2 regions of the Lysinibacillus sp. UBA5990 genome follow, and region 1 is predicted to be linked to the other one. Evidence: riboswitches for the same ligand, from Rfam matches in the RefSeq annotation. Region 1 holds a riboswitch; the other holds the start of a gene.
The links. Region 1 has a riboswitch for preQ1 ahead of queF (preQ(1) synthase). Riboswitches for the same ligand answer to the same signal wherever they lie in the genome.
Positions count from the first base shown of each region.

Region 2: it holds a riboswitch for preQ1, as region 1 does, so the genes downstream of both, B3D94_RS04500 (QueT transporter family protein) here and queF (preQ(1) synthase) in region 1, are expected to answer to the same signal.

Region 1 covers NZ_DJAY01000015.1:1,600,499-1,608,111, reverse strand. The annotation lists gene B3D94_RS20575 (M13-type metalloendopeptidase) at 1-1,074, opposite strand, end outside; PreQ1 riboswitch class I at 1,526-1,572, shown strand; gene queF (preQ(1) synthase) at 1,696-2,196, shown strand; gene queC (7-cyano-7-deazaguanine synthase QueC) at 2,317-2,976, shown strand; gene queD (6-carboxytetrahydropterin synthase QueD) at 2,979-3,452, shown strand; gene queE (7-carboxy-7-deazaguanine synthase QueE) at 3,445-4,173, shown strand; gene B3D94_RS20550 (VUT family protein) at 4,219-4,758, shown strand; gene B3D94_RS20545 (hypothetical protein) at 4,918-5,088, shown strand; gene B3D94_RS20540 (RidA family protein) at 5,865-6,257, shown strand; gene B3D94_RS20535 (hypothetical protein) at 6,454-6,699, opposite strand; gene B3D94_RS20530 (DUF418 domain-containing protein) at 6,928-7,613, opposite strand, start outside.
Region 2 covers NZ_DJAY01000007.1:46,454-54,066, forward strand. The annotation lists gene B3D94_RS04485 (HAMP domain-containing methyl-accepting chemotaxis protein) at 1-43, shown strand, start outside; gene B3D94_RS04490 (L-threonine 3-dehydrogenase) at 390-1,343, shown strand; gene trpB (tryptophan synthase subunit beta) at 1,545-2,708, opposite strand; T-box leader at 2,768-2,968, opposite strand; gene B3D94_RS04500 (QueT transporter family protein) at 3,035-3,520, opposite strand; PreQ1 riboswitch class I at 3,527-3,571, opposite strand; gene B3D94_RS04505 (ABC transporter substrate-binding protein) at 3,893-4,915, shown strand; gene B3D94_RS04510 (ABC transporter permease) at 4,997-6,025, shown strand; gene B3D94_RS04515 (ABC transporter ATP-binding protein) at 6,018-6,812, shown strand; gene ilvA (threonine ammonia-lyase IlvA) at 7,060-7,613, opposite strand, start outside.

The DNA of each region.
Region 1 (7,613 bases):
GACGTCGCCTTGTTCATGAGGATCAAGCGATACGGAAGCTAAGACTTTTTCCATTTCGTAAATTTTCTCGGCAAGTGCTTTTGCAGTAGACTCTTTCTCGCCTGACACGACTAAAAGTTTAGTCATATACTGAATATAGGCTTTTTTCGCTTTAGAGTCTTCTGTTACAAAACTGTTCTTATCTAAACCAGTAGCTAATCCAGTGTAATACAGAGCATTTTTACTGCTGTTCTTTGCATCGTTCATGATGGCAAAGCTGAATAGTGAGCTTAGGCCCAATTCTTTCTCTAGGGTAAGATCTGCTTGCACAAGATCACCAAGGGTTTTAGCATCGTCAATTGCCTTTACATATTTTTGAATAGGCTCAATCCCTTGTTTATTTCTATTGTTTGTATCTAATGCCGTCGAATAGAAGTCGGCAATTTTCTGTTCTTTTGTTCCTTCAGCAAATTGTTTGCCAGAAAGCTCAGTAATTATTTTTTCAATTTTATCTGTATTCTGTTTTTGAAGCTCAGGAAATCCACCGCCCATGATTTCTCCTACTGGAATTGTTGATTTATTTAACCATTCCTTATTGATTGCTTCGTAAAAATCGTCATGTAAATGGGAGCCTTTGAGTGTCCATATTCTGGCGATCATCTGTTGGAACTCATCGATTGAAATAGGGTCGTTTGCGCCTAATGTGCCGTCAGGGTTGCCCGTCAGTACGCCTGCTTTTGTCAGATTATCAATATCTTTCTTAGCCCAAGTAGGTATATCAGTGTACTCAACTCCAAATGTGCCACTACGAAGATCATTTCCAACAGGCTCTGGCAATTCGCCGAATGCTCTGCTCAACATAACTAAAGCTTCAACTTTCTTAGCTGGCTCATTTTCTCGTAAATCTTTGTTTTTTGAGCCTTGTATAATCGCTTCTTTATTTAGTCCTGATTGATATGCATCTGCTGCTAGCAACAAGGTTTTAACAATCTCTCCTCTTGTCGCTGCTGGGGACTTTTCATCGGCATATACCGCTACACTTACTGACAGGGCCATTATAATGGCCATGAGTAAGGATAAAAACTTCTTTTTCATCTTCGTGCTCCTTCTTAGTGAATTTGTATAAATAAAGGGAATTGGGTAGATTTTAGAATTTCTACCATTTTTACATTGTAGTTGATTTTTTTTAGTTTGAAAATATGTTAGGAGTTTTTTCATTTCAAGAGAGCATTATCTAGCTAATTTTGCGCTAATAGAGCTGAGAAAGGTAACTTTTTTAATTAAAAATCACTTTAGAATGACTGATAGGGTTTACATAATAATGTACTAAGATACATTCCGATGAAATAAATGGTTAAGGTTTTATTGTATACGAATAATAAAAAATCTATGCTCAGCGAAGGCATCATGCACTGCTAAATGATTGGGTAGTAATACTGTGTTTGTTTACCAAAGAGGTATTACGGAGAAATTTGAATGAAAAAAACCAATTGACGTTTCATACTATTTTTCGTATTATATGGAGGAAAAGAATGCCCGGACTTAAACGGGAGAGGTTCATAGCTGATACCCTCTATAAAAAACTATGGAAACATGACATTATGCCATGTCCATATCGGACGTGGCTTTTTTATGTTTAGACGTATGTTTGAATAGATTAATGGGTGAAGCCTCTCTTGAAAAGTGTTGGGAAACATTTAACAAGGAGGTTTTTTTATGTCTGGTCGAAGCCATGAAGAAGGATTGAAAGATTTAACATTATTAGGTAATCAAGGGACGAACTATTCATTTGAGTATGCACCTGAGGTATTGGAGGCCGTAGATAATCTTCATTCCAATCGAGATTATTTCGTCAAGTTTAATTGTCCAGAGTTCACTAGTTTATGCCCGCTTACCAATCAACCTGATTTTGCAACGATGTACATCTCGTACATTCCGGACAAAAAAATTGTTGAAAGTAAATCACTAAAGTTGTATTTATTCAGTTTTAGAAATCACGGTGATTTCCATGAGGATTGCGTTAATATCATTATGAATGACCTAATTACATTGCTTGACCCTCGATATATCGAGGTCTGGGGGAAATTTACTCCACGTGGGGGGATTTCAATCGATCCCTGGTGTAACTATGGGAAACCAGGAACTAAATACGAGGAAATCGCAAATTATCGTTTAATGAACCATGATCTTAATCCGGAAAAAATTGATAATCGATAAATGAGGAATTGGTAAGTGCAATCCAGAAAGAGGTTTTTAGCTACCCTCTTAAAAAAACTAAGGGGAAGGCAGCACTTTTTCTTAGAGTGCTGTTTTTTCAATCAAAGGGAGTTTTTATTGATGAAGCAGGAAAAAGCAATTGTTGTATTTAGTGGAGGTCAGGACAGTACAACTTGTTTGTTCTGGGCAAAAGAACGTTTTGCAGAGATTGAGGCAGTCACTTTTGATTATGGTCAAAGACATCATCTTGAAATTGATTGTGCGAAGCTGATAGCAGAGGAGCTTGGTATCAAGCATCACATCCTTGATATGTCACTCCTGAATCAGCTCGCTCCGAATGCATTAACGCGCCAAGATATTAAGGTGGAAGACGGTGAAAATGGTGAGCTTCCATCGACGTTTGTACCTGGACGAAATCTTCTTTTTCTTTCATTCGCCGGCGTTTTAGCGAGCCAGGTAGGAGCTAAGCATATCGTAACTGGTGTATGTGAAACGGATTTTAGCGGATATCCAGATTGCCGAGACGTTTTTATTAAGTCTTTGAATGTAACGTTAAATTTATCGATGGATGATTCCTTTGTAATTGATACACCGTTGATGTGGCTGGATAAAGCACAGACATGGGAGCTTGCTGATCAGTTTGGGGCACTAGAATTTGTTCGGGAGAGAACATTGACTTGCTATAACGGTGTAATAGCAGATGGTTGTGGGGAATGCCCAGCATGTAAACTGCGAAAAAAAGGGCTTGATGAATATTTAAGCTATAGGAAGGAGTTTTAGGCATGTTAGATTTTAAAATTGTCGATAAACTTCAAAAAATAGGTGAAGATATTCAAAGCAATCAATTGCACTATCATGCTAAGCGTGTGCTTGTAAGCAAAGAATTTACCTTCGACGCTGCGCATCATTTACATCAATATGAGGGGAAATGCAAAAATTTACACGGTCATACGTATCGTGTCGTATTGGGGCTGAGTGGATATACAGATGAACGCGGCTTGATGATTGATTTTGGCGATATTAAAAGAATATGGAAACAAAAAATCGAGATTCATTTGGATCATCGTTATTTAAACGAAACGCTTCCACCTATGAATACGACAGCAGAAAATATAGTTGTTTGGATATACGAACAATTGGCAGAGGCCTTGCGTGAAGAACAAAGAGATAACGGTGCGTGCGTAGAGTTTATCAGGCTATATGAAACTCCGACGAGCTATGCAGAAGCGAGACGGGAGTGGATGGAGGTTGAGTAAGGTACCTGTTATCGAGATTTTTGGACCAACAATTCAAGGTGAGGGAATGGTAGTTGGTCAAAAGACCATGTTTGTAAGAACGGCGGGCTGTGATTATTCTTGTTCTTGGTGTGATTCTTCTTTTACGTGGGACGGGAGCGGAAAACATCTTATTGTTCAAATGACAGCGGAAGAGATTTGGTCTGAGTTGAAGCGCCTTGGAGGTAATGGCTTTTCATTTGTAACGATTTCAGGCGGGAATCCTGCCCTTTATCCCAATTTAGAAGCACTTATTGCCATTTTAAAAGTAAACGACATAAAGGTCGGAGTCGAAACACAGGATAGTAGGTGGCAAAACTGGATGTATGACATTGATGAATTAACAATTTCACCAAAGCCTCCTAGTTCTGGAATGACCACCGATCATTCGGTGCTCGCTGATATTTTCGAAAAACTTAAAAGGCGAAATAGGAATCACCATACTTCACTCAAAATAGTCGTTTTTAATCAAGAGGATTACGATTTTGCCAAACAAATTCACTTTCAATATCCAATGATTCCTTTTTATCTGCAAGTCGGAAATGATGATCTCACAACGGTTGACAATTCATGCTTAATAAGCGATTTATTAGAAAAATATCATGCATTGATTGATAGAGTGATGAAAGATGATGAATTAAAAGATGTCAAAGTATTGCCACAGCTGCATGCACTTGTATGGGGCAATAAAAGAGGTGTATAGTGTGCCGATACAAAATGTCTATAAATTTATTGGAGGAGTAGTATTTTGAGAATTTTATTTTATTTATTATCGATTGTCATCGCTAATGTGGTAACGGCGGCATTTGCGCCATTGCAGTTTGGAATGTTTATTGTTCCCATGGGGACGCTTTTAATTGGGGCAACCTTTATTTTTCGGGACCTTGTGCAAAATAAATATGGTAGAGCAAAGACATATATATTTATTATTGCAGCTTTAATTTTATCAGCAGTCGTGTCATTCATATTGGGGGATACACTTTTAATTGTGGTAGCATCGGCTGTCTCATTTGTTGTCGCTGAAACAGCTGATACAGAAATCTATACTCGACTGAAATTACCAATGGCTTGGCGAGTGTTATACAGTGGAATCGTTGGAGGGTTTCTAGATTCTGCAATCTTCGTTGTAATTGGTTTGAGCCCACTTGGAGCCAATATATTGCCTTGGGGAGCAGTACCAGCCGCTATTTTAGGGCAAATTATTGTGAAGACAATTATACAAATGTTCGGTGCCCTAGTTCTTGGTCAAGTGGGAGCAATAAAAGAAAAGCGTCTTATTTCAGGCTAATTCTTTGTAGTAGAGGGCTACTCGCGTCTTATCGGAAAAGTGAGTAGCCTGCATTCAGTAATAGTTATATGACATTGATTTTTCCATTTTTATGCCAAAACCAACTCAAGTATGCTATGATTTTCTTTATAGATAGAAAAGATAGGGGGATTTTTGGTTTTGAATAAATATAACAGTGCAGATATTATTTTTAGTTTATTTTCTATTTTAGGACTGCTATTTTACATAATTCCGATTGTTTTTATTATTTGGTTTGCTATTAGTACGACTAAGCAACTTAAAAGACAAACAAAATTATTAGAAGAAATTAAAGAAAGTATAAAACAATAACAATGGATACTATCAAGGGACTTGAAGTTGAAATCACTACAAGTCCTTTTGTTATGCTTGTCAATACGTAGTAATTGGTATGGTCCTAAAAAATTATAAAAACTATAAAAAACAGGTACTCTAATGAGACCTGTATTTTTAAGAATGGTAATCGCTATGAACTAGGGGATGGAATAAAGGGTTTAGTCACATTAGTGTTCATAGCGATTCCCCCCTTACAAAATATATTATTTACTTATTTTGTAAATTGTATACCATGTAACTTGTAAAAAGAGAAAAGAATATTATTGCTATCATAGACAATCGCTAGCACTTAAAGGTAGTTTGTTGAAAAATTGTAGAGGATGACATGATATTCTATGGATGAACACGCATACTAACAAAAAACTAGGTACTCCACTAAGAAGTACCTAGTTTTAATTATGAAAAAAGGAAGGGTCACTTGGGATGGAGTAACCCTAGTAACAATTCGGAGGTGTAAGGCCAATTTAGCTTTACACTATTAAGTATATGTTAGGTTCGGTATCGTTAAATAGTTAATTGCCTGAATGATCATAAAAAGAAACTCCTGAATAGTTTCAGTTATAAATTGAAAATAGAGGGATAGAAATGGTAAAATGGAAATAACTTTAGGTAAAGGGGAGATAGCTTATGAAAAAAAGATCTATACGTTTTTTAAGCATGGGCATTGGATTCTCCACTGCTGTTTTTTTCTAGAAGGTTGATCAAGGGATAAGTCTGTCCTTTTTTAGAAAAAAACCTAAAGGAGATTCAACATGAAATCAAAACTAATACGTAAAAATCCGATGCAGGGACCTAAACCTGTCGGGAAATATAGTCATGTCACAATTATTCCAAAAGATGCGACAATGTATGCTTTTTCAGGACAAATTGGTTTGGACCAAGATGATCAATTACCACAGACATTATGGGAACAAATTACAAATACCTTTAAACATATTGAAACGATTTTAGCTTCAGAGGGAATTGATGCCACTCACATTGTAAAGGTCAATATTTGGGCTACAGAGGAAATAGATTGGGATCATTTCTACGAGCAATGGGAAGGTATGTTTGGCGAATCCTATCCATCAATGACCATAGCCTACGTATCGGCACTAGGTTTACCTGAAATTAAAATAGAGCTTGATATTTGGGCGGCTAACTAATTCGACGCTTCGTCATCATCGTTTATCTCTTTAAATGTTTATTTTACGAGGATGATTGGAACGGGAGGGCGGTCTCGTCTGCGAAAAGCGTCCGCCAGTAGTGAAAATCACTTGCTTAACTTTATTTCATTGTACAATTAGAAGACGACAATATCATTTGAATATTGTCGTCTTTTTTTCGTCCATTGCCACGAGATTATCGGAACATTTTTTTTAATTGCTTCATTTCATAATTTAAATCATCAATTTGTTTTTGCAGTTTATTAATATCATTATTTTTACTTTCGTTCTCCTGTATCTCATCTTCCAAAGCAAGACCTGCTGCAATGGTCGCTAGTGCATCACCTAGTGTTGTGATGGCTCCCGCAATAACAGCCAGTTTAGCTGCTTGACTCACTGATTCAGTTCCTTCACTATTTCGATTGCCTTTGTTATTTTTCATACAATCCTCCCTGCAAAAAAGGGTATTATTTGCATAGTATGCATGTTGTAAGAGACAGGTGCAGAACATGGGAGTCACGCAGCAAAAAAGGTCACTTATTGAAAAATAAGTGACCAAATAAAATGGGGATGTGTATCTTGCTGAAGATATGAGCAAAGATGGAAAGCGAGTAGGGTACATTACCAATATATGACGTTTCACTTTAGGTTGATAGGTATATATCCTTGGCTAAGAATCTTTTCTTTTTCTTATGGGAGGCACTGTCCAATAGGTGCCCATTCGCCACAGCCATTCCAGTGGGCCGAAGCGGAAATAGTGTAGCCATAGCTTACTACAAATCAATTGGAACACATAAATACCTAGACAAATCCATAGTGATTCGATGAATCGAAGTTGACCTATTAGTTGGAATGTATGACCAATGATTAAAATGAGTGCCGTTTGCCCTAAATAATTCGTTAAGGCCATGCGTCCATAAGCCTTTAATGGTGATAATAGTTGTTGGAATAGTGCACTCTGTAAACATAGGATAACGGCTCCCATGTAAAACGCTGAAACAAACGGGCTAAACTGTAGTCCAATTAACGCAAATTGCTCCATATTAGTAATATGCTCTTCTAGCTGAATTTTGGATAATTGATGGATATCCACATTGGCTGTAGGGACATACTGCCATTGATACAACCAGCTTCCTATGCTTACAAGGAACATGACAATTGTCGCTATCAGGATTTTTTTTCGATGTAGTGGGATATTTTCAAATAGGTGATATTGGCCAGCAGCTAAACCTAATAAAATTAGTGGGAAAGGCATGAAGATTTTCATCCCAAAATAAGCTGTAAGGGCTAATAGGATAAGCCCAATTATTACATTAATTTCTTTCCGCACTTTATAAAAAGCTAAGGCTAAAAAGC
Region 2 (7,613 bases), on a different contig from region 1:
ATCGAAAGTGCTACAAATAGCGGTTAAACGTTTTTCAATATAATTTAGTCATTCATATCTTAAAGGGCTATGGAATCTTCTTTGCGAAGTTGCAAAGAGGATTCTTTTTATTTGTTCTAATAATTTGTTGGAGGAGAGTTTTAAAACTGTTCTTTCTGGGTGTACAAATGTATTTAATATATTTTTGTAGCACAATAATTTAAAATGTTCATATACTGAGAAGTAAGGGATAGTATGTTTCTTTTATGTATATTTTTAATATAATTGTTGTATTTTCAAAACGAACACATTATAATGAATTTCATTGAAAGTGTTATTAAATCAATGTTTATTAATATATTATTGTGCTTTCGAGAAGTACAATTGTTCACATGTGGAGGTTTTGAGAAATGAAAAAAATTATGGTTACCGGAGCACTTGGTCAAATTGGTTCTGAGCTTGTAGAAAAACTTCGTAGTATTTATGGGGAGGACAATATACTTGCTACTGACATTAGAAAGCTTGACCATACTAAGGGCCCGTTTGAGATATTGGACGTTACAGATGGACAAAGAATGCACGATTTAGCAAAGGACTTTGGTGCCGATACAATGATGCATTTAGCAGCACTATTATCAGCTACAGCTGAAAGAAATCCTTTGTTGGCTTGGAATTTAAATATGGGTGGATTAATGAATTCTTTGGAAGTTTCACGTGAGTTAAATATGCAATTCTTCACACCAAGTTCAATAGGGGCATTCGGGCCATCTACACCGAAGGAAGATACACCTCAGGATACATTGCAACGCCCGACAACTATGTATGGTGTTAATAAAGTGGCGGGCGAATTATTATGTGATTATTATTTCAGCCGTTTTGGAGTAGATACACGTGGTGTCCGTTTCCCAGGTTTAATTTCTTATGTAACTCCCCCAGGTGGTGGTACGACTGATTATGCAGTAGAGATTTTCTACGAAGCGATTGAACAAGGAAAGTATACATCATATATTCAAGAAGGTACGTATATGGATATGATGTACATGCCAGATGCTTTGCAGGCAATTGTCGATTTAATGGAAGCCGATGGTAGTAAGCTTGTTCACCGTAATGCTTTTAATATAACAGCAATGAGTTTTGAACCATCGCAAATTGCAGCTGAAATTAAGAAACATTTACCGAACTTTACAATGAACTATCAAGTTGACCCAGTTCGTCAGGCAATAGCGGATAGCTGGCCAAATTCAATAAATATTGAAGCAGCACAAAAAGAGTGGGGCTTTAACGTAGAGTACGATTTATCAAAAATGACGGTAGATATGTTAGAGAAATTAAAAATTAAACTGCATAAAAAGGCAATTTCCTAATAGCTACTGAACGGATGAAGAGTTAGACTTCATCCGTTTTTTTCTTCTATGAAATAAAAGGGGATATATATTTTATTACGACCTCTAGGCATATGAGAATGGGTTCGTTTATACTTGTATTCCAAGATCAGCAGACAATATATTATTAGTGTAAGTTTAAGAGCGATTTCCAGTTTAGGAAATCGCTCTTTCATGTTTGAATTATTTATTTAACATATGAAAAACTTGCTCAACGTCCTTATCGCCCCGACCTGAGATATTAATAATTATAATGTCATCAGCTGTAAGAGTGGGCGCTAGTTTTAGTGCATGGGCAACTGCATGAGAGCTTTCAAGTGCAGGAATAATACCTTCTACCTTCGAGAGCACCTGAAATGCCTCTAGGACTTCTTCGTTTGTCACAGTAACATACTCTGCACGACCAATTGTTTTTAAGTGACTGTGTTCAGGTCCTGCACCTGGGTAATCTAAACCTGCCGCAATTGAGTATGTTGGTAGAGGATTTCCCTCTGCATCCTGTAGCACTAAGCATTTGAAGCCGTGTAGCTCTCCAGGAGTTCCTTCGTTAAGTGTAGCAGCTTGATCTGGCTCTATTCCGATAAGACGAACATTTTCATCAGCAATATACTCTGCGAATGCCCCGATAGCATTACTTCCACCGCCGACACAAGCTAAGACAGCGGTTGGTAGTTTTCCTTCTTTCTCCAAAATTTGTTCACGACTTTCGCGGCTAATAACAGATTGGAAATGTTTTACCATTGAGGGGAATGGGTGTGGCCCAACAGCAGAGCCCAATAAATAAAATGTCGTTTCATAGTTTTCGACTAAATCCGCAAATGCTTCATCAACGGCATCCTTTAAACGTCCTTGCCCTTTATCAACAGCTACAACCTTTGCTCCAAGAAGCTCCATTCGAAATACATTTAATGCCTGACGTTTAGTATCCTCTAACCCCATATAAATAGTACAATCTATTCCGAACATGGCACAGGCAGTAGCGGTTGCCACACCGTGTTGTCCTGCACCGGTTTCAGCAATAACGCGATTTGCTCCCATACGTTTTGCCAATAAAATTTGACCCAATACATTATTGATTTTATGTGAGCCCGTATGGTTAAGATCCTCACGCTTTAAATAAATTTTTGCGCCAGCCAATTGCTTTGTTAAATTTTCTGCAAAATAAAGAGGGGATTTGCGACCGACATATTCATTGAAATAATAATTCAATTCTGTATTAAAGTCTGCATCCTCTTTGAATTTTTGGAAATTTTCATCCAAAATAGTTAATACATGCTGAAGCTCCTCTGGAACGAAGCTTCCACCAAATTCGCCGAAATATCCTTTGTTATCTACTACTGTACTCATCTTTCCTCGACTCCTCTACGCTCATTTTTTCATAAAAAAAAGCCACTCCAATCCTTCGTGAAAAGGACGAGTAACCGTGGTGCCACCTTTATTCGCAATAGATGCGCGCTTTCTAACTCCGATAACGGGGAGCAAATCGGCCTGACATTGGATTAAGGCTGCTCTGAAGTCCATTCACAAGTACGAACTACTGGTTTACACCGACCACCAGCTCTCTTTAAGTAACGATGCTTGCTACTACTCTTCTTCTTCGCATTTATTAGAAAGAATTGTAGAATGTTTTCAGAATATTGTCAAGAAAAAAAGACGAATCTTGTAAGACTCGTCTATTCAATCATTTCTTTAAAGTGAAGGCGTTTATTGAGTATATACATAATAGGTGCACCCACCGCTAAAACAACGAATTCACCTGCTGCCACCGTTAGCCAAGTCCAAAAGAATGGTAGCTCTAAGGCTAAATTCAATTCAAAGGCGATAATAAACATTGTGCATGTAAATAAGAATGTATTGATGATTAAACGTGCCCAAATATTTTTAACAAATTTACAAATCAAAATGAACAATCCCAATGTAATCATAGAATGGCCAACACCAAATACTAAGTCGTAGATACCAAGTGGTGAAAAAATATTAGAAATAAATACCCCTATTATGATACCAACGGCAAAGCGTGGATTAAAGGCCACTAAATGGTTGAAAATTTCAGATACACGGAACTGCACCTCCGTAAAACCAAATGGTGCAACAAGCATCGTTACAGCAATGTATAGAGCCGCAATAATACCACTTGCTGCTAAAAATTTTATCTTCATATTCATTTCTCCTTAGTTTTTTTTCGTGGGATGGTTACGAACCACGGTGCTTTCACACAAGTCAATATTTTATTATACATATCTAGCAGAAGTCAAATGTCAGACTTTTTGTCTATATGACTAAATTCGCAAAATTGTCATAAATATTTTTTACTATTTTTTAAAAAGGAATCGAATTACAAAAATAGCGTAGTTTAGCGGTTTAAAGCGCCAAATTAATCGAAATGCTTAAATTTTTTGTGAAATACAAAAGTCAGAACATTCATAATGTTGTTGACGGAGCTCAATAATAACGATAATATAGCGATACATTCACACTTTGTTTGGATAAAGTGTGATAGATATTCCAGAACTTAATCGGGGGGATTAATGGTGAAGAGCAATGTCAAAAAGCTTTCATTCCTACTCTTTGGATTAGTATTACTACTTGCTGCTTGTGGTAGTGGTGGGTCTAGTTCAACAGAATCAAAGGGGAATGAAACGAATAATGCAAGTGACAGCGGGAACGCAGATGATAAAACATATAAAATCGGAATTACGCAAATTGTAGAGCATCCATCGTTAAATGCAGCGACAGAAGGCTTTAAAAAGGCGATTGAAGATGCAGGTTTAAAAGTTGAGTATGATCCACAAATCGCACAAGGCGATAATAGTCTTAACACAACGATTGCTAACAATCTAGTAAGTGCAAACGTAGATTTAATATTTGCTAACTCTACACCTTCTGCGCAGGCAGCGGCAACAGCAACAAGTGATATTCCAATTATCTTCACATCTGTAACAGATGCTGTAGGTGCTCAGCTCATAGAGTCAATGGAGAAGCCAGGGAAAAATGTTACAGGTACTATCGATTTACATCCTGAAACGATTTCTAAAACAGTGGCATTTTTAAAAGAGCTAGGTGCTAAAAACGTTGGCATGGTCTACAACGCTGGTGAGCAAAACTCCGTAGCACAGGTGAAAGAAGTAAAACAAGTGATGGCTGAGCAAGGTCTTGAGGTTAAAGAGGCATCTGCAGCAACTTCTGCAGAGGTAAAGCAAGCCACTGAATCCTTAATTGGTAAGGTCGATGCATTCTATATTATTACGGACAATACAGTAGTCTCTGCTTTAGAGTCTGTCATTGATGTGGCGAATGCCAATAAATTGCCTTTAATAGTAGGGGAGCTTGACTCTGTGGCGCGAGGTGGTTTGGCTGCTTATGGTTTTGAATATTCCGATATCGGGTATGAGGCTGGGCAAATGGCAGTGAAAATTTTAAAAGGTGAAGCAACGCCTGCTGAAACACCAGCGCAATATCCACAAAATCTAAAGCTATTAATTAATAAAAAAGTTGCAGATGATTTAGGAATTGAAATTAAAGATTCTTGGGGTGCAGAACTTCTAGAAAAATAACTCGAAGCGGGGGAACCATCCCCGCTTTATCTTCATTTACCAGCAGTAGAATAATAAAGAGATTTAGGAGATGATTCAACGATGTTTTTAGCATTATTTGGCGCAGTGGAGCAAGGAATCATCTATGCAATTATGGCACTTGGTGTATATTTAACATTTCGGGTGTTAGATTTTCCGGATTTAACGGTTGATGGAAGCTTTGTAACAGGGGCGGCAACAGCAGCAACAATGGTTTTGCTTGGCTACCACCCAATCTTAGCGACTTTAGTGGCAATTGTTGCTGGATTTATTGCTGGATGTATGACAGGAATCCTTCACACAAAAGGGAAGATAAATCCACTATTATCAGGGATTTTAATGATGATTGCATTATATTCGATTAACCTACGGATCATGGGGTTAACTGCAGAAAATACGATAGGTCGTCCAAATATTCCATTACTGAACTCTGAAACGATATTTTCAAAGTTTCAAGCGTTTTGGAGTAATTTAGGGATAGATGATGCTCTCAACAGCCTATTAAAAGGTATGGGGATTCAGCAAGTACCAGGTACTTGGAGTGTACTAATTGTCATTGTAATTATTACAATTTTAATAAAATTAGTGGCAGATTGGTTCTTAAAAACAGAGGTTGGGCTTGCTATTCGGGCTACTGGTGATAATAAACGAATGATTCGCAGCTTCTCAGCCAATACAGATACACTCATTATTTTAGGGCTAGGACTTTCCAACGCACTTGTCGCATTTTCTGGAGCTTTAATCGCACAATATTCGAAGTTCGCTGATGTAAGTATGGGAATTGGTATGATTGTGATCGGGCTTGCATCTGTCATTATCGGGGAAGCTATTTTTGGTACAAAGACCATTATTCGTACCACTTTTGCAGTCATCGCTGGAGCTATTATTTATCGTATTATTTTAGCGTTAGCATTACGTGTAGACTTCCTGGATTCAGGAGATATGAAATTAATTACAGCTATCATCGTCATTTTGGCTTTGATCTTGCCTCAATTTATTAACAAGCGTAAGGAACGTAAGCGTAAGGCTAAACGGGCTGCCGAACTTACGCAAGTCAAACCAGTAGAGCAAGGAGGAAAAGGCCTTGCTTAAATTACACGGTATAAATAAGGTATTCAATGAAGGGACACCGGATGAAAAGATCGCTCTAGCAGAAATTAACTTACATTTAAAGCCTGGTGATTTTGTTACTATTATTGGGAGTAATGGGGCAGGTAAATCAACGATGATGAATATGATTTCTGGCGCCTTAACACCAGATTTCGGCACGGTTTCGATTGATGGTAACAATGTTACTCATTTGCCTGAGTATAAGCGCTCGCAATTTATAGGTCGTGTTTTCCAAGATCCAATGGCGGGAACAGCACCTGCTATGACGATTGAAGAGAATTTGGCACTAGCATATTCCCGCAATAAAAGTAGAGGATTGCGAAGAGGCGTTGACAAAAAACGTCGAGAATTCTTTATTGAATCATTAGAGATGCTGGGATTAAATTTAGAAAATCGCCTTTCTGCAAAGGTTGGCTTACTTTCAGGAGGGGAACGTCAAGCGTTGTCTCTGTTAATGGCCACTTTTACAAAACCATCCATATTGTTGTTAGATGAGCATACGGCTGCGCTTGATCCATCACGTGCTGAATTGATCACCCGTATTACAAAGTATTTAGTAGAGAAAGATCATTTAACGACATTGATGGTTACGCATAATATGCAACAAGCTTTAGATTTAGGGAATCGCCTAATAATGATGGATAAAGGTCAAATTATTTTAGAAGTTGGAGAAGATCGTAAACATGAATTAACGATACCTGATTTAATGGCTGAATTTGAACGCATTCGTGGAGAGAAAATGAATTCGGACCGTGCTTTATTAGGATAAAGGTATATCGTTCATACATTCGTATGAGTACCAGACTGTAGGCAAACTCAATGACATTTGAGTTTGCCTACAGTTTTTTCTTTTACAATGATTTTGAGGGTCGAGCTGATTTCCTTATTCTATTGCTGCAGGCACCTACATAAATGGTTGAAAAAGATATTGTTGAGGTGACAAATGATGATGACGGAGTCTCTCAAATATTTAAACATAGAAAAAGCCTCACTTACTAGAAGTGAGACTCTTTCATTTACACGAGTAGGCCAAATAGCTGAATATCATTGTTAACTTCTTTATAGTTGAAGCCAAATTCGTTCATTCTCGCTAGTAACCCCTCGTAATCTGATCGATCGCCAAGCTCGATGCCGACTAGAGCAGGACCGCTTTCCTTATTGTTTTTCTTAGTATATTCAAAGGTTGTAATATCATCATTAGGTCCTAGCACACTAGTAAGGAATTGACGAAGAGCGCCTGCCCGTTGAGGGAAGCTGACGATGAAGTAGTAAAGTAAGCCTTCATGAATAAGAGACTTTTCTTTAATTTCCTGCATACGTCCTATATCGTTATTCCCACCACTAATGATAACGACAACAGACTTTCCTTTGATTTCTTCTTTATAAAAATCAAGAGCTGCGACTGACAATGCACCAGCAGGCTCAGCAATAATCGCATGTTTATTGTACAAATCTAAAATGGTTGTACATACTTTTCCCTCAGGTACAAGAATAATGTCGTCTAAATAACGGCGACAAACATCATAAGTATGATGACCGACACACTTTACGGCTGCTCCATCGACGAATT